Regions from separate parts of the Pleomorphomonas sp. T1.2MG-36 genome, predicted to be linked through region 3. Evidence: predicted binding sites of a transcription regulator. Region 3 holds the regulator's gene; each other region holds the start of a gene.

Region 1 (7,974 bases), on a different contig from region 3:
TGCGCCAACTGAACGGGAAGCGCTGGAGAGGGCGATCGGTCGTTCATTCCGCTGGCATTATCTGCTGCGCGGCGGCAAATCCGAGGTCCTGTCTGAGGAAGCGCAGAAGGGTCTGATCGGCGAAATCGAGGTCCTCCAGCTGTTGATCGCCGAACTCGGACCGAAGGCAGCGCTTGCCGCGTGGACAGGCCCGTCCGGAGCACCAAAGGACTTCGAGTTCGAGGCCGATTGTATCGAAGTCAAGGCACGGAGGGGGGCGTCGCAGCCGTTCGTGAAGATTTCCAGCGAATTCCAGTTGGCCGATGTCGCCGGGCATCATCTCTGGCTTGCGGTCTTGGCCATCGACAGGGTTCAGCTGCCGCACGGTCGAACGCTGACGGATATTGTGGCAGAAGTGACCGGCGTGCTCGAAAGGGTCGAGCCGTCAGCCATAATGCAGTGGGACCTGCATCTCGCTGACGCAGGCTACGATGCCATGCACGACTACTCAGCTTGGCGGTGGATCGCTTCCGTACCCGAGTTTCATTCGGTATCAGATGGCTTTCCGAGGATCGCAGGCCCAGTGCCGCTCGGAGTCTCTGACGTCACCTATGCAATTGCGTTGTCGGCTTGCAGTCCCTTCAGATCCGATTGGGCCAGTGTGTGTGCAAGTCTTGGGGGGATAGGACCGCGGTCATGAGCGATGAACTGGAAGAATATCACCAGAACCTGATGGCTGACATTCGGCGGGAGGCGGACGCGAGTGGCATCATGATGGTCGAGGCATTCTTCGACCGCATGGCCGAGCGTTTGACGGCTGCCGGGGAGCTCGAAACTGCGGACAGGGCGTTTCATCAGTCTGGTGACGGGAACAAACGGATACGGGTAGACGGTTATGCGGGCGATCCCCGCGAAAGCGAGGGCGTCCTCGGTCTGATCGTGTGCGACTTTCATGATAGCGATGAGGTGCAGAGCTTTAGCAAGGGGGATGTTCCCTCAATCCTGAATCCCCTGATCCGCTTTCTCAAGCAGGCACGCAAGCCGGAATTCCGGGATGCACTGAACGAAGTCGATCCTGGCTTCCAGATATCCGACCTCATAATTGCTACTTGGCCGCACATCACCAAGGTCAAGCTGGTTCTCGTTTCCAACCGTCGCTACAGCAGCCGTGACGATGTGGTGAAGCTGGCAGATGCGGGGGAAGTGCCGATAACCTGGTCGGTGTGGGATCTGGCCCGTTTCGAGCGTTTCGATCGCTCCGGGTTGGCGCGCGAGGACATGGTCATCGACTTCGCCGCAGATTTCGGTGGTGCCTTGCCGGCTCTCAAGGCTTCGCAAAATGGGGCGGCATTGGAAAGCTATCTGATGATAGTGCCCGGGCGGCAACTGGCCGAAATCTATGATCGGTGGGGAGCGCGACTGCTTGAGGCTAACGTCAGATCCTTCCTCCAGGCTCGGGCCAAGACCAACAAGGGTATCCAAAAGACGATCCGCGAAGAGCCTGAGCTCTTCTTTCCGTACAATAATGGATTGTCGGCGACGGCTGACGAGGTCAGTCTGATCCAGTCGGATTCTGGATTGGCCGTTGCAGCGATCAGCAACCTGCAAATCGTCAATGGAGCACAGACTACAGGCTCAATTCATGCCGGGCTGAAGTTGGCGGCCGAGCAGCTTGATCGCGTCTTTGTCCAGATGAAGTTGACGGTGGTGCCACCCGAGCGGTCGGAAGAGATCGTTCCCAGGATTTCGGAGTACGCCAACACTCAGAACAAGGTGAACGCTGCTGACTTCTTCTCGAACCAACCCTTTTATGTCCGTATGGAGCAGCTCTCCCGGACCGTCATCTTTGCGGCGCGTGACGGCGAACGGCATGACAGCAAGTGGTTCTACGAGCGCTCGCGTGGGCAGTTCATCAATGCTCGTAGCAAGCTGACAACACCACAACAGAAGAAATTCGATCTGGAGTACCCGAAGGCGCAATTCGTCAGCAAGACCGATCTGGCCAAGTTCGAGTTTTCCGCGACCGGGATGCCATATCTTGTGTCTAGGGGCGCGCAGAAGAACTTTGCCGAATTCGCGAAGGCCATCGGTGAAGCCTGGTCGAAGAGTGACACGAAGTATGACGAACTCTGGTTCAGGCGCCTGATTGCAAAGGCAATCATATTCCGACAGCTTGAGGCAGATATACCGAAGCAGCCTTGGTACGAAGGCGGTTATCGCGCCAACATAGTTACCTATGCCATGGCTAAGGTGTTTCACGACGCCGAAAGCGAAAAGGAGGTGCTGGACCTCGATTCCATCTGGCGCCGCCAAGCGGTTTCCGAGCCTTTAGCCCGTGCGCTGATGGTTGCCGCGGAAGCAGCTCACGATGCGATTACCCATCCTCCGGCCGGCATTCGCAACATGTCCGAATGGGCCAAGCAGCAAGCTTGCTGGAATGGTCTGAAATCCAGACATCTCGATTACGACGACGATTTTGACAGTTGTCGCGCGCTGATCGACGCCACGAAGGCGGCAAAGCGTGAAGCTCATGCGGCGAAGAGTCTGACAGACGGCATCAATGCCCAGACAGAAGTCGTTACGCTCGGCGCGGACCACTGGAATCGCGTACTTGAATGGGGGCGTCTCAAGAAGCGTTTGACGCCGAAGGACATGCAGATTCTACAAGTCTGCGCCTCAATGCCTCGTCAACTTCCAACGGATGGTCAATCGAAGCACGCGCTTGGGCTGCTAGGCCGTCTACGTGACTTAGGCTTCCCGAGTTGACGCGTCGATGGGCATTTCGTTGCCTGGGAGTAAGGGAGCGCCTATGCGGCTGATAAGAGCATGGCTGCCGACTTGTTGCATCATTGGCACGCTGTTCCTCGCAGCAAACGCCACATCGGCTGAAATCATCGGACGCGCTTCTACAGTCGATGGCGATACGATCGAAATTCACGGCGCGCGCATTCGCTTGGATGGCGTAGACGCACCAGAGAGTTATCAGATTTGTTTGGCTAATTCGGGTAGGACCTATCGTTGCGGACAAGCTAGCGCCAGTGAGTTAGCCGCTTTCATGGCTTCAGCGCAGCCCGTATCCTGCCTACCGACGGGCCGCAGCTATGACAGGATCGTTGCGATATGTCGCCGTGCTGATGGCGTTGAAATCAACCAATGGCTCGTCGCCAGTGGCTACGCGGTCGACTGGCCGAAATATAGTCAGGGTCGTTACGCCGACGTGGAGCGAAGTGCACGTAACAGCCGGCTGGGAATCTGGAGCGGTAGCTTCCAGATGCCATGCTCGGTGCGTAGGACTAAATGTTAATCTTCGAAACCATAGAGCTAATGCGAGACTGAGACGCGATCAGATTTGCGCACCGCCTCATGGCATCGTCCTTCACCCGCCAGTGGTTCTGGAATAGAGTCTGACCGCAGTCGCACTAATCTAGGCCATCCCACCCACAAAACCGCTCAGTTCGTCCGTCCGAACGAACACAATCCGAACCGGGCCACCGCAGCCTCGCGCCCAACACTTCTCGGTGGCCTGGACTTCATCAATGTAATCCTGCTCACGTCCTGTCAAAGTCGCTTTGTAGAGATAATGCACATGACCGCATTGCCGGCAGGTGCACTCAAGTTTTTGCGTATCTGCCAGATCTTGAACCTGGATTTGGGTTTGCCATCCGGTCTTTGTCTTCACCATCACCAAAAGTCCTCGGAACTTGGAACACGCGTGTAGCTGATCTTTCCACCGGCGTTGCCATTCTTGGGGGGCTTCCACGGACCGAGGCTCACAACGGTCGCTGAATATTTTGCGTTTAACTCGTCGATCGCGATGGTCGCGGCTTCCCATCGCCGACGTTGTTCATCGTCTGCCAAGAGAAAATCTAGCTGCCTTTCATTTGATGGCGAAAGGTCCAAAAGCGTCACGCCGACGCGAAAGATCGACACACGTTCCGGGTGGTCGGCGTCAAAGTACTGCCAGAGCAGCTTCAGCCCAGACAGAATGGCCTGATCATCGTTGACGACGGGCAACACAAGCTGCTTGAACCAAGACTTATCTTGTAAGGCGAGCCAGAGCCAAAGGGCACTCGCATAATAGCCGTCCCTTCGAAGACGGCGGGCAGCTTTGACCAACAACAGACGTGAGATCTCCTTTGCGTCCGACCTAGTGCGAGATCCCGGAGAGAGCACCCTGCCGTGCCCAAACATCCCCCTTTGGCTCGATGGAGCTTGAACATCGTAGCCATGCAGCGCGTACCACATTCGCTCGCCGACCACTGAATGCCAGATCCGACGCATGTGCTTCGGTTGGAGGTTATAGAGATCCTCCACGGAGTAGACGGCCATTGCTCGAAGTTTCTGAGCAAGGCGAGAGCCAACGCCAGGGATGTCGTCTAGGGCGACTCTAAACAATGGCGCCGGCATGTCGCGCGGATGCCAAGTTGCGAGGCCATCGCCGTATTTGCCCCCACTCCATTTGCTCGCCTTGCAAGCCATCTTCGCCAACTGCCTGTTGGCTGCAAAGCCGACGCTGCATGTGATCCAGGGTGTGACGTGATCGCTGATTGCCGCCTTAATTCGGTGCGCAAGAGCTTCTGGATCACGCCTAGCATCTTCGTCCAAGACGCAAGTGAGCTCGTCAATGGATTTAGCCGTGTCGATCGGTACGATAGTCTCAATCTCGCTCAGGAGAACATTGTGCGCACGACGATAAAGGTCCGGTTTTTGCGGCACCGCGACGAGATCAGCGCATCGGCTCATGGCGTCCCGGACTGACATCATGCCCTTAATGCCGGCTTCCTTGGCTTCCCTCGAAACTGCAATAAGCATGGCCCTGTCGCCGCCATTCTCATATGGAACCACCCCTACTGGGCGCCCACGAAGGCGCTTGTCCGCCGATTGCTCCACCGAAGCGAAAAAACCGTCGAAATCCAGGTAGAGCCTTTCTGGTTCGGTTGGTCGCCTCATTTCCCGCACTCTCGGTCGATATTTGTTCGTGTTATGTTCCGATGAAGAAATGACGTCAATCCTGACAAACGTGAGTCAGTTGCCAACATGAGTCAGGAAGTGATCTGGTATCTGAGTGGCTTTCATGTTGCGCACTGGTACAACCCCCGAGCTCCTATTTTTTAAGGACACGGCCATTACTAGGTTTGAAACGCCACTTCACTAGAGGAGATGACTAGAGCATAGTGATCTTTAGAAGGAAGCCGCACATTGTGTAGTTTTTCCGTCTCGTAGTGACGGGGCCGATCGCAGAACGAGCAATCAAACTTGCCTATGGTGGCCTCTAGGCGCTTTTCTTCTAACGGGTTCTTCTTTCTTAGAGGCTTTCCAATCAGCGTGCATCCGCAGCGCTGCACGCAGATCCGACCGCGTCGACGGCGACAAATCCGCGAAACCATTGGCTTCTTCCAGTGCCCGCAGTTCCTCGCCGATGTCGGCGTAAAGACGTCCGCCGAGAAGGCGCCGCGCCCGTCCGAGCGCGTGACGTCGGTTCCTCAGTACCTGCCCCCCCACACCTTGAGCCTTGAGCCAATCCGAGAATCCATCGGCGGTCGCTGGGACGCTTTCTCCCCTGTGTCGTGCGAGTATCACTCTTCCGATGGCCTCCGCCAGCGCAACTGGGACGGCATTTGCGATCATCTGATCGATATCCCGGACACGCCGAGCGGGACTCCAATCCCAGTCCTTGGGGAATCCCTGCAAAAGCGACGTCTGCTGCTGACTGAGATGCGGTACTTGGCTCACTGGCACGAGATCCAACCGCGAAGGATTCAACAGATATCCAGGCGCGGGCGGCTCACGTGATGTTCGCACCAGAGCTGGCGCCGGCTCGTCGATTGACCTTACGCCCCGACCGCCGCCGAACGGGCGCACGAATATGTATTGCTGGTCGCTCACCCCTGAGCTTTGCGATGCAGTCCGTGGCGCGCGACCAGGTACATCCGTCGGCCAATCAGCAGTGCACCCATATCGACTAGGGTGGATGTCGATCTGTCCTCCGATGTCTTCACCGAGGATGTCGCGGATTGTAGTTTGGCGGGCTTGTCGTGCAGCATCGATTTCCGCAGCGAGGAATCCATCAGCTTCATCACGCCGTCCGACGACGATCAGCCGTTTCCGGGTTTGAGCTACTCCGTACCACGAAGCATCGACGACGATTTCCGTGATTCCATATCCCGCCCGTTTCAAAATTTCCCGCGATCGCGCCCACGTCAGGGACTTCTGCGCACGGGCGACATTCTCCATCAGACACCATTGGGGTCTCACCACCGCGACTGTCATCGCGAATGCGGTCATTAGTTCGGCGCGCTCACCTTCGACACGTAACCCAGCGGTCGAGAAATCTTGGCATGGCGGACCACCAGTGATGAGGATAGGCCGCAGATCCATGACCATGGGTGCGACGGCGACGACGTCCCGGATGTCAGCGTGGCGAACATGGTCGCCAATATTCCTGCGGTAGATCTCGATGGCCGCATCCCAGCTATCAATAGCCCCGACGATCTCCATTCCAGCCCGCATCGAGCCTAGCGACAGTCCTCCGGCACCGCAAAAAAGATCGACAACACGCACGCCAGTATCCCAAATCCCAGTTTATTGAAGGAAATCGTAGCGGATCGGCGTAACGAAAAAGTTCATGACGAATTGTCCCCTCCACCGGGTGCAGAATGTCCCGTCCACTCGCCTTGCGGCTCCCTCCCTCTTTATGCTGCCCTTTTAACCGTCGGCGGGGCCGCGAACGGCCTCCCGGAAGTCCGGTCGGCTTGTACGCTGCTGATTTCATTGAAGATGTTTGTTTCGGATGCGGAACGGCTCCGTCGGCGGCTTGACGCTGAAACCGCGCGGTGGGTCCAATAATAACAAGACCCCCGGTCTTCGCGCTTCGCAGGCGCTCGCGGGGGTCATGTCAAGGACAGGATCATGATCAGCCCGTTCCGCATAGTCGTCAAGACCGCCGCCGATAGCAGGTGATCCCGTCGCTGGGATACGCACCCAGCCAGACGGCGCCCTTCTCTACCCAAACTTGTCAACAAATTTGGCCCCGTCCTGTTCGCACATGGACGGATGGTGCGGCAGGTTCCATCGGCACGGGGACTGTCGATTTCATCGGTGTTGCCGATGCCGCCCGCTTGAAAAAGGCTGACTGTCGCCGCGCCCGCCGCCAAAATGTTCGTCTTGTGCAAGAGGCCGAAAGGGCTATCCGGGAACCTCTCATCCGTGAGGCGGCGCGCGAGTTGCTTGCATCGGGAGCGGCGGACTCGATCTCGGAAGCTTGGCATCTCGCCAGCTACGATCTCCTAAAAGCCGATCTCGCCGCCGAAGCCCGTCGCAAGCTTCCGATGGCGACGGATGAGGGCATCCGACGCCGCGTAAATAAGGAACTCGATATCCGCGACGCGTTAAGGGATCGCCGCGAGGCCGTCGTTGACCGCCTAACGGAGGGCTACCGTTGGCCGGGCGGCGAGGACCCCGCCACGAGGCGGGAGCGGTCGGCATTCGTCTATCAGGGTCTTCGGAGCGACGAGCATCCGCTTCTAAAATTATTCGCTAGCTGCCTGCCGAAGGCTCGCCCCGGCAAGCGCGATGCGGATGAAACAGAGTTAAAACAATCGCTTATGGTCGGTACCAAGGAATTCACGCGGGCCGTCGGAAGCAAGTTGTTGGGGCTCGACCAAGTCTACGTCGAGGGACAGAAAAGTGTGAGGGGCTTCATCCGGATCGATTGCGATCGTGTTTTTGCATCATGGGATGGGATGCGCCTCACCCTGATCGACGCGTTCGAGTCCGTGGATTTGCTACCTCATCTCGTCGTCGGGGATGAGCTATTGGACGGCAGAATCGTCCGGCCGCATTTCATTTGGTTGCTACCCGAGAAGTCCAGAATTCGATTTGATTCCAAGGCATTACCGGGTCCTCAGCGCCTTTATCATGCGGTGGCCCGCGCGCTGACGGCCGCTTGCATACCTGTCGGCGGCGATGTCGGTGGTTTGAGCAATTCCATGCGCG
Region 2 (7,974 bases), on a different contig from region 3:
GCCGTTCATTCTCCGGCGGCGGCCTCGGCACGGCGAACGGCGCGCGGTCGCACCGGCAGCGTGACGAACACCAGGCAGGAAATCACCAGCAGCGCGCCGAGCCAGCCGGACGGCTGCATCCGCTCGCCGACGATCGCAACGGCCAGAACGGCGGCGATCACCGGCTCGACCAGCGTGATGGTGATCGCCATGCTGGCCGGAATGCGCGCCAGGGCGAAGCCGAAGGCGACATAGCCCATGAACATCGGGATGACGGCCATGTAGGCGCCCACTGCTAGATTGGTCCAGGAGGCGAGGAACGGGCCTCCCGTGACGATCAGCACCGGCATCAGCAGAACTCCCCCGATGCCGAACGTCGCCCCCATGGCGGCCGGCGACGGCACGCCGCGCAGCATCAGGCGCCGCGCCACCCACGAGTAGAGGGCATAGGTCAGGCCGCCGACGATACCGCAGAGGATGCCGGCGACGACGACGTCGCCACCGACAGGGCCGCCCGGCAGGCCCTTGGCCGAGGCGAGCAGCGCAATGCCGACGACACCGACCAGCGCGCCGGCCATCCACCGCCGGGTCAGCGGCGTTCGGTCGAAAGCCAGCTCGATCAGTGCCGAGAACACCGGCGCCGACCCGATGGTGACCACCGTTCCGATGGCGACGCCGGCAAGGCGCATCGATCCGTAGAAGGCCAACGGATAGACGGCGACGGAGGCGCCGCCGAGCAGCAGCAGGGCGCGATATCGCATCAGCAGGCGGAGCGAGCGGGCGATGCTGCCGCCAGCGCGCAAGGCCTGCATCAATCCGCCGAGCCCCATGGCCGCCGAGCCGATGGCGGCGGATCCCACGTCAGGAGCGAACGTCGCGGCGGTGCCGGTGGTGCCCCAGACGATGGAGGCAAACAGCACCGCAGCGACACCCAGAAGGTGATCCCTTGGGGTTCCGCTCATAGCGCATCGATCATGTCGGAGGCCATCGCACGGGCGGTGGCGACATTGGCGCCGGTGCCGTCCAGTCCGGCCCTCGCCATCGCCCCTTCCAACAGGAAGGAGATGTGCTTGGCGATCGTCGCGGCCCTGTCGTCGGGCAACACCTTGTGGAGATGCCCGGCGAGGATGGCCTCGACCTCCTGCTTGTGCCGCCGGACCGCCTGCCGGCCGGCGTCGCCGGTCGCCAGTTCGGCCGCCGCGTTGAGCAGGCCGCAGCCGCGAAACCCGCGCTCATAGGCGAATTCCGCGTGATCCTGGTAGGCGTCGAACACGGCGAGCACGCCCTCCTTGGGGCTCGACGCCCCGGCAAGCCGCGCCTCGTAGAGCGCCAGCCATTCGGCATGGCGCGCCTCGATATACTGGTTCACCAGATCGGCCTTGGAGGCGAAGTTGTTGTAGAGGCTCTTCTTGGCCACGCCGGCCCGTTCGACGATGGCATCGATGCCAGTGGCGCCGATGCCGTCGTTGTAGAACAGCACCTGCGCCGCGTTTAGCAGCCGCTCCCGGGCGCTCTGACCATCGGACTTCATGACCAACACCTCTCTAAAGTAGGTAGGTCGGTATACCTACATGAACAACGAACGACGTCAAGGGCCGGCAATTCGGACTGCCACGCGGCAAGCCGATCTCGTCCCCCATTTCGAGGTCCAGGGCGGAAGCCCGTCCCTGCGCCAAGGCGTCGGTCGGCGCGATCGCGGCGCCTGTGATCTTGCGGCGCCGCGCGGCCGGGTGACCCGATTGGCAGTCCGGAGCTCAGTCGCCGAAGCGGCTGACGATATCGTCCAGCGCCGGGCGCGGCCGATCGGTCGGCGTGATGGTGGGCGTGCCGATGTGGATGAAGCCGACGAGGGTCTCGCTTTCGGCCAGCCCGAGAGCTGCGCGCGCCTCGGCGTCATAGGCCGGCCAGTCGGTCAGCCAGCAGGCCGCATACCCCATGGCGTGGGCGGCGATCTCCAGGTTGAGGCAGACGGCGCCAGCCGAATAGATCTGCTCGATCACCGGAATCTTGACATGCTCGGCCGCCCGGCCGACCACCGCGATGACCAACGGCGCCATGGACAACCGACGCCGCTCCTCCTCAAGCCTTGCCTCGGATATGTCCGGCCGACGCACCGCGGCGATCTCGCTCAGCCGCCGCCCGGCCTCGACCCGCGCCTCGCCCTCGAAGACGATGAAGCGCCACGGCGCGAGCTTGCCGTGGTCGGGCACCCGCGAGGCGATGGTGAGCAGCGTCCGCAGCTCGTCGGCGCTCGGGCCGGGCGCAGCGAGCATCTGGGCCGGAACGGAGCGGCGGGTGAGCAGCAGGTCGAGGGTGGCGTTCATGAACGGAGAACTCCGGAAGGATTTGCGTTGGCCGAACCGGCATAGCTCCGTTCGACCTGCATGGAAATACCTAGAGCAGGTCCAGCAAAAGCGGATACCTGTTTTGCGTCCGAACCCGCGTCCCGACAAGATCGAGAGCACCCGCCGATGGGCTAGCCCACAACCCTGAGCCCGGACTTGAAATCAACACGATGATCGGCCAAAACTGGCGACCATGAAGAGCTTGGCTGACGCGAGAGTGCGACGCATGGCATGGTGGACCGTTGCCCGCGACGGTTGGATGGCTGTGGCCATCGCCCTGGCAACCGTGGTTGCGACACCCGCCCTTGCCCAGGAGCCGCCGCCGATCGGAGGCCCCAGCGATGAGCCGATGCCGGGCTTCATGCAGCCCGGATCAGGTCCGCTGCATCTTCTGCCGGCGCCCGGTAGCCCTTCGACGGCGCCGCTGCCCGAGGCCGCCACGCCCTACGCGCCCAGCACCGCCCCGGCCGTCGAGACGAAGCCGCTCGCCACCGTCGCGCCGCGCGAGACGGCGACGCTAGCGCTGACGGCCCGCCTCACGCCCGACGGTCCGCCGCTCGGCGCCGGCGTCGTCTGGCGGGTGTTCGGCGAGGCGCAGGGTCCGGACGGCAGCCGCGAGCTGGTGGCCGAACGGCACGGCGGCTCGGCCGATTTCGTGCTGAAACCGGGCGGCTATTTCGTCTATTGCGGCTTCGGCTATGCCGGCACCACCGAGCACGTCGTGGTCGGCACCGGCCTCAAGGCGGAATCGATCATTCTCAACGCCGGCGGCGTCCGCCTTGCGGCGGTGACCGGCAAGGACCGCCCGCCGCTCGACAGCAACGACCTCAGCTTCGACATCTTCGCCCAGGAGCTGGATTCGCATGGTGAGCCCAAGGCGGTCGCCCTCGACGTCGCCCCCGGCCAGATCGTGCGCCTGCCGGCCCAGGTCTACAACGTCATCGCCAACTACGGCGACGCCAACGCGCGCACCACCGCCGACATCGACGTCAAGGCCGGCAAGCTCACCGACATCACGCTGACGGAGAAGGCCGCCAAGATCACGCTTAAGCTCGTGAGCAGCGAAGGCGGCGAGGCCATCGCCAACACTCGCTGGTCGATCCTGACCCAGGCCGGCGACCTCGTCACCACCGGCGTCGGCGCCTTCCCCTCCTTCGTCCTCGCCGAGGGCGACTACACCGTCATCGCCAACCACGAGGACGGTCAGTTCCAGCGCGTGGTCAGCGTCGTCTCGGGCGAGAACGCCGACGTCGAGGTGTTGGCGAAGGGCAGCGAGACGCTCACCAACTGAGCGATGGCAAGGGACTCATCGGAGTCCATGCCGGTTCAGCGCGAGCCAGCGGGACTCATGCGAGTCATCACCATCCATGGCCGACCATGGGCGCTGCCCATCGGCCATGGAGCATTGCCGGTGACCGGTATCGCCCAAACCATCCCTTGCCGAACCGCGAAACCGGCTCCGAAGCCGGCCTCATTCCTCGATGTAGCGGGTGAAGGCGTCCTTGAAGTCGGGGTGCCAGCGCGACAGCGCCGGGCGGTTGTGAATGACGTCGCCGATCGCCCAGGCCATGCGCTTCTCGTCGAGGCGGCGCGGCGTCTCGTTGTCCGGGCAGAGAATGTAGAAATCGCCCTTGGCGAGCCCTGCCAGCATGAAGTCCACCACCTCCACCGCATGCCAGGCGCCGGCTGGCTTTTCGGCCGCGGGATCGGACGCCGTCAAGCCGGTGAACGTCCAGCCTGGGATCAGCAGGTGGGCGCTGAGCCGGCTGCCACGGCTGCGCAGCTCGTGGGCGAGTTGCTCGGTCACCACCTTCACCGCCGCCTTCGACGTGTTGTAGGCGGCATTGCCCGGCGGCGTGGTGATGCCCTGCTTGGAGCCGGTGTTGACGACGTAGCCAGGCCTGCCGCCCTCGATCATGCGCGGCACGAAGGCCTGGACGCCGTTGACGACACCCCAGAAATTGACGTCCATCAGCTTGCGCCAATTGTCGGGATTTTCGAGCACGCCGCCGCCTTCGCCGATGGCGGCATTGTTCATCAGGAGGTCGACACAGCCGAAGCGTTCGAAGGCGGCAGCGGCCAGCGCTTCCACCGCCGAGGCATCGCCGACGTCGGTCGGCACGGCAATGGTGTCGGGACTGCCGGCCGCCTTGGCCGCCGAGGCGGTGGCGGCCAGTTCGCCGCCGACGACGTCGGCCAGAACCAGCTTCATGCCCTTTTGGGCGAGCCGCAGCGCCGCCGCCCGGCCGATGCCGCGCGCCGCTCCGGTGATCACCGCGACCTTGCCCGTTGTGATGATGTCATCGGCCATGATGGCCTCCTGGTTGTCCGTAGACTGAAAGCGGCGACCGCCGCCATTGGGTCAGCGCGCCAGTTCCTTGAGACCCTGGCGGATCAGTTGGGTGGTGGTCGCCTCGCTGCCGATCGACTTGGCCGCGGCCTGAACGGCGGCGGCGGCCTGCAACTGCGCATAGCCGAGGTTGACCAGCGCCGACACCGCCTCGGCCACCGGGCCGGAGACGCGCGCCTCGGCGACGTCGACGGCGACGCGGATCACCGACGGGTCGGCATCGGCGAAGGCCGGCGCCTTGTCCTTGAGTTCGGTGGCGATGCGCTCGGCCACGCGCTTGCCGACGCCCGGCGCCCGCGAGATGGCCGTCAGGTCGCGCATGGCGATGGCGGTGGCGAGCTGGCCGGGATCGAGCACCGACAGCACGGCGAGCGCCACCTTGGCGCCGACGCCCTGCACCGTCATCAGCAGGCGAAACCACTCGCGCTCGATGTCGTTGGAAAAGCCGTAGAGGCGGATCATGTCCTCGCGGACCATGGTCTCGATGGCGAGCGTCGCCGCCTCGCCGGCCTTGGGCAGGCGCTGCAAGGTCCGCGACGAGCAATAGACCTGATAGCCAACGCCGTGAACGTCGAGGATCATCCAGTCGTCGCCGAAGCTGTCCACCACGCCCTTGAGCTTGCCGATCATGCTGCCCTGCCCTCCGCTCGTCACCCGGCCGCCAGCTTGGCGAGCCGCCCCACCACCGAACTCCGATGATGGGCATGCGTCAACGCGATGGCCAGCGCGTCGGCCGCGTCATCGCTCTCGAAAGTCGCCTTCGGCATCAGCACCTTGACCATGACGCGGATCTGCCCCTTCTCCGCGTGCCCCGCGCCGACGATCGCCTTCTTCACCGCGTTGGGCGCGTATTCGGCGACCGGCAGGCCGCGCCGGGCCGGCACCAAAAGCGCGACGCCACGCGCCTGGCCGAGCTTCAGCGTCGCGCCGGCATCCTTGTTGACGAAGGTCTGCTCGATGGCCGCCTCGTCCGGCTGGTACTGGTGCAGCACCGCATCGAGCCCATCGTGGATCTGAACGAGCCGCGACGCGAGGTCGAGATCGCCGTCGGAGTTGACCGAGCCGGAGGCGACGAAGCGTACGGAGTTGCCGAGGCTGTCGATGACGCCCCAGCCCGTATGGCGGAGCCCGGGGTCGATGCCGATGATTCGCGTGACAGTGGTCATGGCGCCACGCTATCCATGCGTTCATGGTTTGTACAGACGGAAGACGCACCGCCCAGCCAGCCTCCGATCGAAGCGTGACCCGACCGCACCAACCCTGGACCGAACGCCGCCGCCCCGCCTTCGAGCTTGCCGCTCTCCGCCGCAAGACCTCGACGATCCTGCAACCCGACGGTCTGGACATGGAAAGGGCGATCGTCGGCGGCAATCCCGGCGCGAGGCGGAGGACGCCTGACCGGCCTCGCCGAACACGACAAACGCCCCGCGACGGTCTCGCCGCGGGGCGCTTTCATGACAGCCGATTGGGCAGCCCTCAGGCCGGGACGGTTTCGAGCGCCGGATAATCGGTGTAGCCGAGCGCCCCCTCGGCATAGATGGTCTCGGGCACCAGCGGGTTGCGAACCGAGCCGGCCCGGAAGCGCTCGACGAGATCGGGGTTGGCGATGAACTCCTTGCCCCAGGCGACCGCGTCGGCCCGCCCGGCGGCGACTTCCGCCATCGCCTGATCGAAGGTGAAGCCCTCGTTGGCGATGAACGCACCGCCGAACTGTTCCTTGAGGTGCGGCGTCAGGCGATCGTCGCCAAGGTGCTCGCGGGTGAAGATGAAGGCGAGGCCGCGCTTGCCGGCTTCGCGGGCGACATAGCCGAATGTGGCCTTCGGGTCGCTGTCGCTCATGTCATGGCTGTCGCCGCGCGGGGCGAGGTGCAGGCCGACGCGGCTGGCGCCCCAGACGCCGACGGCCGCATCCACCGCCTCCAGCATCAGCCGGGCGCGATTCTCGACCGGGCCGCCGTAGGCGTCGGTACGCTTGTTGGTCCCGTCCTGCAGGAACTGGTCGAGCAGGTAGCCGTTGGCACCATGGATCTCGACGCCGTCGAAGCCAGCCTCGCGGGCGTTTTCCGCGCCCTTGCGATAGGCCTCGATGATGCCGGGCAACTCGTCGATGTCGAGGGCGCGTGGCGTCGGATAGGGGCGCATCGGCCGGAGCAGGCTGACGTGGCCGGCCGGCTGGAGGGCGCTCGGCGCCACCGGCAGGTCGCCGTCGAGCAGCGACGGATCGGAGATGCGGCCGACGTGCCAGAGCTGCATGACGATCTTGCCGCCCTTGCGGTGCACCGCCTCGGTGATCGGCTTCCAGGCCTCGACCTGGGCGTCGGAGTAGATGCCGGGCGTCGCGGCATAGCCGGCGCCCTTGGGCGTGACGATAGTCGCCTCGGTGAGGATGAGGCCGGCCGACGCCCGCTGCTCGTAATACTCGCGCATCACGTCGGTGGGGATGCGGTCGGCGGTGGCGCGCGCCCGCGTCAACGGCGCCATGACGATGCGATTGCGGAGTTCGAGAGCGCCGAGGCGCACGGGGTCGAAGAGTGTGGGCATGAAAGGCTCCTGGCGGAGATGCTGGGGCAGAGAGGGGACCGACAAAAAGTAGGGGTATATGCACGCTTTTTCTAGTGACCGCCGCGCCGGCTGCCTAGCCCTCCGCCGTGAACATTTCCGTGATATCGAAAAGATGACCGTTTATCAAAGACTTGACGGCACGGCCGGCACCGCGCGCTCCGCGTCAGGTGTCCCGGTCGGGATGCTGGTAGGAGACGATGTCCGCCTGGAAGCGGCCGACCTTTTCCTGCTCCTCGGCCGTCCGCGTCGGCAGGTCGGCGAGACGGGCAAACCAGCTCATCCGATGCTCGAGCCCGACCTGCAGCACTGGCGGCACGGATTCGGGATCGTCCAGCGCGCCGATGGAAAGCTCCAGCGCCGGCCCGCCCCAGTCGTAGGCGAGCGGCGTGCCGCAGTGGTTGCAGAAGCCGCGCCGCACCTTGTTGGAGCTCTGGAACCACGAGGGCTCGCCGCGCGTCCAGGCGAGGCGATCGTTCGGCGCCGACACCAGCGGGCCGAAGAACGAGCCGAAGGCCTTCTGGCACATGCGGCAATGGCAGATGCTGGCGCGCCCGAGCGGCCCGTCGACCCGGAAACGCACCCGTCCGCACTGGCAACCGCCGGAATGACCGTCTTCGCTCATCTCGCACCTCCGGCGGCAGAATAGCACGGCGCCGGCACCGTCGCGGCCGGAAAGAAAACGCCCGCCGTCATCCCGAAGGCGACGGCGGGCGCAAACCCAGAGCTTTTCCGGCGAAC
Region 3 (7,974 bases):
ACCTCGTGTCGCTCGGCAAGATGGGATCGTGGTACCTGCTGCTGTTCGTCAGCTTCACCCTGGTCACGCTTGTTTTGCCACCCCGTCCGCCGGACGCGCGGCGGACGGAGGAGGCCGATGCCGATCAGACGAACAGGTCGACCAGCCAGTAGGAGCAGGCAGCGATGGCGGCGCCGGCCGGCATCGTGATGATCCAGGCGATGACGATGTTGCCGGCGATGCCCCAACGGACGGCCGACACGCGACGGGCGGCGCCGACGCCGACGATGGCGCCGGTGATCGTGTGGGTCGTCGACACGGGGATGCCGAAATGCGTGGCGATGAACAGCGTGATGGCGCCGCCGGTTTCGGCGCAGAAGCCCTGCATCGGGTTCAGGCGGGTGATCTTCGAGCCCATGGTGTGTACGATGCGCCAGCCGCCCATCAGCGTTCCGAGCGCCATGGCCGACTGGCAGGCGATCACCACCCAGAACGGCACGTAGAACTCGCCGCCGAGATAGCCCTGCGAGTAGAGCAGCACGGCGATGATGCCCATGGTCTTCTGCGCGTCGTTACCGCCGTGGCCCAGGGAGTAGAGCGAGGCGGAAACGAACTGCAGGTGCCGGAAGGTTTTGTCGACGGCAAAGGGCGTCCGTTTGACGAAGGTCCAGGACACGGCCAGCACCAGCATCAACGCAAGGAAGAAGCCGAAGGCCGGCGACAGGAAAATGGCGCCCGCCGTCTTGAGAAGCCCCCCCCAGACGATCGCGCTGAAGCCGGTCTTGGCAAGGCCGGCGCCGACGAGTCCGCCGACGAGGGCGTGCGAAGACGACGAAGGAATGCCGGCCAGCCAGGTGACGACATTCCAGATGATCGCTCCCATCAGCGCTGCGAACACAACGTGCGGCGTGACGATCGACGGGTCGATGATGCCCTTGCCCAGCGTCGTTGCGACATGCAGGCCGAAGAACAGGAAGGCGATGAAGTTGAAGAACGCCGCCCAGAACACGGCGTACTGCGGTCTGAGCACGCGGGTCGACACGATGGTGGCGATCGAGTTGGCGGCATCGTGCAGGCCGTTCAGGAAGTCGAACAGCAGCGCGATGCCGATCAGGCCGACCAGCAGCGGAAGGGCCAGCGTCTCCATCAGACGTTCTCGATCACGATGCCGCTGATTTCCTTGGCAACATCCTCGAAGCGGTCGAGCACCTTCTCGAGCTCGCCATAGATCTTGCTGCCGATGATGTAGCCCATGGCGTTACCGGTGCCGTGGCGGCGGTAGAGGTCCTTGAGGCCGTTGTCATGCAGAAAGTCGGAATGGCCTTCGACCCTCGTCACCTCTTCCGACAATGCCGTCAGACGCGGGGCATTGGAGCCGACGTTCTTCAGGAGCGGGATGGCCTCGGAGACCAGCTTGGACGCTTGCACGATGTCGAGGCCCATGTCGCGCATGCCTGGATCGAAGGCGTGCTGCTCGAACAGCAGGATCGTCTTTACCACGCGATGCATGGTGTCGATGGTGTCGTCCATCGACTGTATGAGATCCTTGATGTCGTTGCGGTCGAACGGCGTGATGAAGCTCCGCCGGACAGCCAGAAGCACTTCACGGGTAATGCCGTCGGCCTTGTCTTCCAGGGCGACGATCTCGGCGATGCGGGCATCGCGATCATCGCCGGACAGAAGGGCGTTGAGCGAGTGGGCGGCGCTGACGACGGTTTCGGAGTGCTGGGCGAACAGATCGAAGAATTGCTCTTCGTGCGGGAGGAGCTTGCGGAACCACTCGAGCATGGTCGGTCCTTGTTTTCTGGACTTTTCGGCACGCGGTTTAGCTGATGACTCTTTCCGGCGCTAGTCGCAGTTCCCCAAAAGGTCGTTTTTTAGGCGGATATCCTTTCAGCCCTGCGTGCGAGGACGGGCAGGGCTGCATTCTTTAGCTCAGTCGGACGAGCAATTGGCAACAATATTCGAAAAAGCCCTTAGAAGCGTCGGGTCCAGCTTGCCGTCCATCGTCTGGAGGATTGCGTAAGCCTGTCTTGCCGTCTTCGGTTCCTTGTAGCTTCGTCGCTCGATCAGGGCGGCGAAGATGTCGCAAATGGTGATGATCCGCGTGAGGTCGGAGATCTCGCGGCGGCCGATGCCCCGGGGATAGCCCGTTCCGTCGAGATACTCGTGGTGATCTCGCGCGACCTCCGCGATCTCGGCGGCGATTGCGTCGCTGCCGGCAAGGATCTCGTGGCCGGCTTTGGCATGGCTCTCCATGGTCGCCCGTTCCATTTGATCCAGCGCGCCCGGCTTGTCGAGGATGGCGAGCGGTATGTGTACCTTTCCGACGTCGTGAAAATGAGCGGCTTCGAACAGGCGGCGCTGGTCGCCCCCGGAGAAGCCAAGCCCCCGTGCGAACAGCATGGCGACAGCCGAAACCAGGCTGCAATGCTGGGCCGTTCCGTCGTGGTACCGTTGAATGACCGACAGCCAGCCGGCGGCGCCGGTGCTGTCCAGCAGGGCCTCGAAATGACCGAAAGCGCGCCTTGCTTCGCCGACGGCGGCGCCGAGATTGCCGGTCCGGATATGTTCGAACAGCTTGCCCGAGCCATCCTCGATCGCCATGCCGGCGGCCGTGCTTTGCGCCGAGTGCCACCGACGAGCGGCAAACATCGGCAGTGCCTCGGCTATGAAGTCGGCGAGACGCTCCGGGGAGGGGAGCGACTTGACGATGAATGGAAATCCGGCGCCATCCAGCGCGGTCAGCGTGCGAAAGCCAATCCTGGTGCCGAACAGGATCGTTCGTTCCAGTTGCCTCATCCATGGGCCGGTCAGCACCCGGTTGAGAAAATCGGGCGCGAAAGCCTCACCGGCGATCAGCGTGAGCGCCCCACCGTCCTGCCCGTCGCTGTCAACGCCCCCGGAGAGTGCGAATCCCAGCTCCGAAACCATCGTTGCCGTCGTCGCATGGAGTGCGTGACTCTCGGAGACGATGTGGATGGAAACGGGGTGGCGTTCCTGGAGGCTTCGGGGTGTGCCGCCCAGCCGTCCATTCGAGGCTACCATGGAAGAGGTGACAACGTTGTCAGCCTCTGGCGGAGAAAATCGCGTGTTGTCCACGATCCGGGAGCTCCAAGGTGAGGCATCAGAATGGGGTGCGTTGCGGACCGGTTCGAGGCCTGTCACGAATGTTGGACGGGTTCTAACATGCGGGCCGGGCGCCGTTAAGAAGCCTACGGGGACGAGTGCGAAGCGTCGTAAAATTCTAGATAAAGTGGATCTATCCAAAACGTTTCGACGGACCATCCTTCGGGCGGGCAACCACTCGGACGCATCTCTGGGGCTCTGATCCGGGTAATCGATCGGATCGCGCTGTTGGTTGACCGTTGCCTTTCGCGATGGCCGTGCCTATGCAGGGTCATGCAAGTTTCAGCCTTCGATTTCGATCTGCCACCCGAGCGAATTGCCCTTCGCCCCGCCGTTCCGCGCGACGCATCGCGCCTTCTCGTGGTGAAGCCGGGTGAACCTCTCGAGGATCGGCATGCGCGCGATCTTGCCGATCTTCTGCGGCCGGGCGACGCGTTGGTGTTCAACGACACCAAGGTCATCCCAGCCCAGCTCGAGGGGCGTCGCGATCGCGAGGGGGGCGAGCCCGTTCGTCTGTCGGCCACGTTGCACATGCGTGAGGCTCCCGATCGCTGGCGGGCGTTCGTCAAAGGTGCGCGCAAGCTGCGTGCGGGCGACCGCGTGGTGTTCTCCGGCTCCCATCCGGACGCATCTCCTCTAGGCGCGGTCGTTGCGGAGAAGGGCGGGGACGGAGAGGTTACCCTGGCCTTCGATCGCTCCGGACCGGATCTCGACTTGGCGCTGATAACGGTCGGCCACATTCCATTACCGCCCTATATCGCCGCGCGCCGGGCCGAGGATGAGCATGATCGGGCGGACTACCAGACCGTCTATGCGCGTGAGAGCGGGGCGGTCGCCGCGCCGACGGCCGGGCTGCATTTCACCCCGGAGCTTCTAGATCGTCTCACGGCACGCGGCATCGACCGGCATTTCGTGACGCTGCATGTCGGCGCCGGCACCTTCCTTCCCATGAAGGTGGACGATACCGAGGACCACAAGATGCATGCCGAAATCGGTCACGTCTCGGCGGAGACCGCAGACGCGCTCAATGCCGTTCGCGAGCGCGGGGGCAGGGTGGTGGCCGTCGGCACGACCTCGCTGCGCCTGCTGGAGAGCGCGGCCGGCGAAGATGGACAGGTCAAACCGTTTGCCGGAGCGACCGACATCTTCATCACGCCGGGATATCGCTTTCGCGCTGTCGATCTGCTGATGACGAACTTTCATCTGCCGAAATCGACGCTGTTCATGCTGGTGTCGGCGTTCTCCGGTCTAGAGACCATGCGCGCCGCCTACGCCCACGCCATTGCCGACGGTTACCGGTTCTATTCCTACGGAGACACGTCGCTGCTGCACCCGTCGCAGGAAAGCCGGTTGCTCAAGTAGGCAGATGGGCGCGCAACTCAGCAGGGGGATTCGACGACCTCTTCAGTCGTCGACGGCGGGCGCGGTTGCCTGCGCCAGTCCCCTACCATCAGCGAACGGTCAATAGCGACGCATCAGTGCCACGAGACGGCCCTGGATGCGCACGCGATCGGGTCCGAAAATGCGCGTCTCATAGGCTGGATTGGCGGCTTCAAGGGCCACGGAGGCGCCCTTGCGCCTCAGCCGCTTCAGCGTGGCTTCTTCATCGTCCACCAGCGCCACAATAATGTCGCCGGAGTCCGCTGTGTCGGACTTCTTGATGACGACGGTATCGCCATCGAGGATGCCGGCCTCGATCATCGAGTCGCCACGAACCTCAAGGGCGTAGTGCTCGCCGCCGGTCACAAGATCGATCGGTACATGCAGGATATGCGACTGGTTCTGTATGGCGGCGATCGGCACACCGGCGGCGATGCGCCCCATGACCGGCACGGGCACGGTGTCGCGACTGTCGAGCGCGGGCGAGGCGGCGCTGGCCGGCGGAGCCTTGCGGCCGCCGTCGCCTTCGATCACCGCCGGCGCAAAGCCCTTGCGGGCGCGGCCGATCCCCGGCTGCATGGTTTCGGGCAGCTTGATGACTTCGAGTGCCCGCGCTCGGTTTGGCAGGCGGCGGATGAAGCCGCGCTCTTCGAGGGCCGTGATGAGACGGTGGATGCCGGATTTCGACTTGAGATCCAGCGCGTCCTTCATCTCGTCGAAGGATGGCGGCACGCCCGACTCTTTCAGACGCTCATGAATGAACATCAGGAGTTCGAGCTGTTTGCGCGTGAGCATCGTCTGGTCCCCGCTGGTCGGCCGGCGCATCGGTTGCGCCGAAACGCGATTCGGTACAAATCACGAACAGAGTTAACATGTTCCGTGTGTGTTCCGCAATGGGGATTGCCGGTCGGGGTTCCGGCGAGGCCGGAAAAGCAAGGAAAATGGACGCGCAATAAATAAATGTCGTTGGACTCCGATAATTAAATGTCGGAGTTTGGAGATAAGCGATTGATTTTATTTATGAATTCGGGTCCGCAATTGGTAACCATTCGAAACCCTATACCAAACTCCGACACGTATTTATTAAGTGTTTGTTTTTGCAATTGTTATTGGTAAACCACCGGTGAGCGACGGAACCTTGGTTGAGCGGTGTTGTAACCCTATTTGTCACCGCCTTCAGTGGCGGCTTCTTCCCGAGCGCGCTTCTCTTCCCAAAAAGTGACCCAATACGAAAAGTCTGGATCAAAACCTTCCTGGAAGTATCGCCTCTTTAGAACATCCTCAAGCTGTTCTACGTATCCCATTCCCCAAAAAACGGGTGCTCCCGAGAATTCAACCTCAGTTTGTATTGCTTCTTTTGCCTTTTTCAGGATGTATTCGACAATATCGAGACCATTATCATAGATATATACCAATCGGAAAAGAGAAATAAGGGCTATCTCGTCATCTGATATTTGAAATCGTGGAATGAACCCTGGTCGTTTTTGTGATTTCTCCATTATTAGTTGATTTATGTCTCTTTTGTATTCTTCAAATGGAGTTATTGTGTTTCCGAATAAAATGTACGGCGCTGATTTGCCTGAGACCTCACTGATCTTGCGTAGAACAATATCATTGGGCAATCGCCGTCCCGCTTCATAGTTGGTCAGCGCCGAACGTGTGACGCCAATCATTGCTGCGAAGACCTCCTGGGTGGTCTCGCCTCTCGCCTCGCGAATGCGGGTTCCGATTGCGCGCAATGTTTCAGTATCGAAAATTTTGCGGTTTGGTTGACTTGACATGACACATTACCGTGACATTATGATTCCATGTTTCGATAATGAAGCATGGATTATAGAAAATGCCAAATGCCACGGCCCTAGTCATGTCGCAGATGGAGCGAGAGGGCGTCTCGCTTGCCGAGTGGGCGCGTTTGCGCGGCTACAACGTACGAACCGTGAGAGCGGTAGCCCCAGCTTCCATCCGCACCGATCGCGGGCACCGTCACCTATTCAGAGCGAGTTTCCGAGATTGCCGAGAAATTGCGGGAAACGCCGCAAGGGCGGCTCGATCGAGAGATCGAGGAGCAGCGCACGAAGCATCGGCAGGCCGAGGACATAAACACGCGGATGATCGCAGCCATGGGGCAAAAAGTATGAACCTCAAGCGACCGGAGCGCCCCGAGAAATTCGCGCCAACATCGATCTCCAGGCGGATCCATGAAGCTATGCAGCTTCTTCCGGCAGTCGGCACCATCCTTATTGTCGGCCCCGCCGGCATCGGCAAATCGGCAGCAATCGCCGATCACTGCCAATCCAATGAAAAAGCGATGTCCGTTGAACTTCTTCAAACACACAAGTCTACGGCGTTGATGGCGCCGCAGCTTATGAGGCGCTGGTTGCCTTTGGGCTCAAGAAATCTATCCGCCAAACCGTTCGCCTTCTCCAAGACGCACGCAAGCTTGCCGGCGAAATAGGCCCGATACGTCTGCCAAATCTCAGGGACGCAGCCACGTTTAGAAACGCGGACGCTGGCGACACGATGAGACTGCTTTCAGATCGTTGAAGTAGAGAGGAGAAAATACCATGGACAATAGAAGGAAGGTTGGCGAGTTGCTGGACGAGATCGACAAGGCGACAAGCTGTCTATCGGCGATGGCCGTTCTTCTGGAACGGACCATTCGTGATGGTGAGGACGTGAATTTCATCTCCACTGGTGTCGAATTGCTGATTTCCGGACAGACTAACATTCTTCGGGACACGAGTGACGCTTTAGGCGAAGAGATTGCGAACATCCGTGCCGAGAAGTTCGAGCTGCGAAACCTTGACGAGGTTGCCGCCATGCATGGCGTGCGGCGGGATCTGGTGAAGCACATCGTATCGTCTGCCGTTGGCATAGGGAGCGGCCATTTGGAGCGTGTGGCGACGGGAGTCGGCAATGCCGCAGCCTGAAGCCCCGGTTCATCGCATCGGTCGGAAGCAGCTCGCTGTCATCCACATGGCGGTGGCAGAGCTGAAGCTCGACGACGCCACCTATCGCGACGTGCTCGCCCGCTTTGCGGGCGTCACCAGCGCCAAGGGCTTGGACCAGCGCGGTTTCAACGCCGTCATGGCCTATTTCACGGCGCTCGGTTTCCGTTCGACCTGGACGCAGCGCACCTTCGGGCGCCGGCCGGGCATGGCGACCTCGAAACAGATCGACCTCATCCGCAAGCTCTGGCGCGGCTGGTCGGGAGCAGATGACGAAGCTGCTCTCGGTCGTTGGCTCGATCACAGTTTCCACGTCTCGGCGCTTCGCTTCCTTGACAAGGCCGGCGCCGACAAGGCGGTGAACGGTCTTCGAGCCATGATCTGCCGCAAGTCGTCGGGTGGCTGACTTTAAGCCTGGAATGCCATCTATCTAGGCCGACGTTTGTGGTCTCGATCTGCGGTTTCGGATGGTCGGTTTTTGTTTCCGCAAGTTTGCGGAGTTGATCCTCCGCAATTGGTCGGACAGTTGAATCTCGGC

What was found. Region 3 encodes LexA, which represses DNA repair genes until DNA is damaged. Its sites were predicted from a motif close to TGTTCNNNNTGTGTTCNG; they were not measured.
Region 1: a site for LexA is predicted at 4,953-4,970, ahead of QQZ18_RS18270 (Y-family DNA polymerase). Genes of this name have one in related genera too.
Region 2: a site for LexA is predicted at 5,859-5,876, ahead of ruvC (crossover junction endodeoxyribonuclease RuvC). Genes of this name have one in related genera too.

What each region holds. Positions count from the first base shown of each region.
Region 1 covers NZ_CATNLY010000045.1:135,154-143,127, reverse strand. Annotated here, with positions in the region: gene QQZ18_RS18290 (PD-(D/E)XK motif protein) at 1-679, shown strand, start outside; gene QQZ18_RS18285 (AIPR family protein) at 676-2,745, shown strand; gene QQZ18_RS18280 (thermonuclease family protein) at 2,753-3,283, shown strand; gene QQZ18_RS18275 (hypothetical protein) at 3,404-3,661, opposite strand; gene QQZ18_RS18270 (Y-family DNA polymerase) at 3,661-4,929, opposite strand; gene dcm (DNA (cytosine-5-)-methyltransferase) at 5,230-6,540, opposite strand; gene QQZ18_RS18260 (hypothetical protein) at 6,936-7,974, shown strand, end outside.
Region 2 covers NZ_CATNLY010000051.1:63,871-71,844, reverse strand. Annotated here, with positions in the region: gene QQZ18_RS19580 (DMT family transporter) at 6-941, opposite strand; gene QQZ18_RS19575 (TetR/AcrR family transcriptional regulator) at 938-1,510, opposite strand; gene QQZ18_RS19570 (nitroreductase family protein) at 1,734-2,303, opposite strand; gene QQZ18_RS19565 (hypothetical protein) at 2,551-3,615, shown strand; gene QQZ18_RS19560 (SDR family NAD(P)-dependent oxidoreductase) at 3,796-4,635, opposite strand; gene ruvA (Holliday junction branch migration protein RuvA) at 4,687-5,304, opposite strand; gene ruvC (crossover junction endodeoxyribonuclease RuvC) at 5,325-5,840, opposite strand; gene QQZ18_RS19545 (alkene reductase) at 6,151-7,215, opposite strand; gene QQZ18_RS19540 (GFA family protein) at 7,400-7,858, opposite strand.
Region 3 covers NZ_CATNLY010000001.1:562,381-570,354, reverse strand. Annotated here, with positions in the region: gene QQZ18_RS02750 (DUF817 domain-containing protein) at 1-152, shown strand, start outside; gene QQZ18_RS02745 (inorganic phosphate transporter) at 125-1,129, opposite strand; gene QQZ18_RS02740 (DUF47 domain-containing protein) at 1,126-1,767, opposite strand; gene QQZ18_RS02735 (HD-GYP domain-containing protein) at 1,915-3,249, opposite strand; gene queA (tRNA preQ1(34) S-adenosylmethionine ribosyltransferase-isomerase QueA) at 3,382-4,470, shown strand; gene lexA (transcriptional repressor LexA) at 4,570-5,283, opposite strand; gene QQZ18_RS02720 (helix-turn-helix domain-containing protein) at 5,649-6,269, opposite strand; gene QQZ18_RS02715 (hypothetical protein) at 6,623-6,943, shown strand; gene QQZ18_RS02710 (hypothetical protein) at 7,053-7,418, shown strand; gene QQZ18_RS02705 (regulatory protein GemA) at 7,405-7,842, shown strand.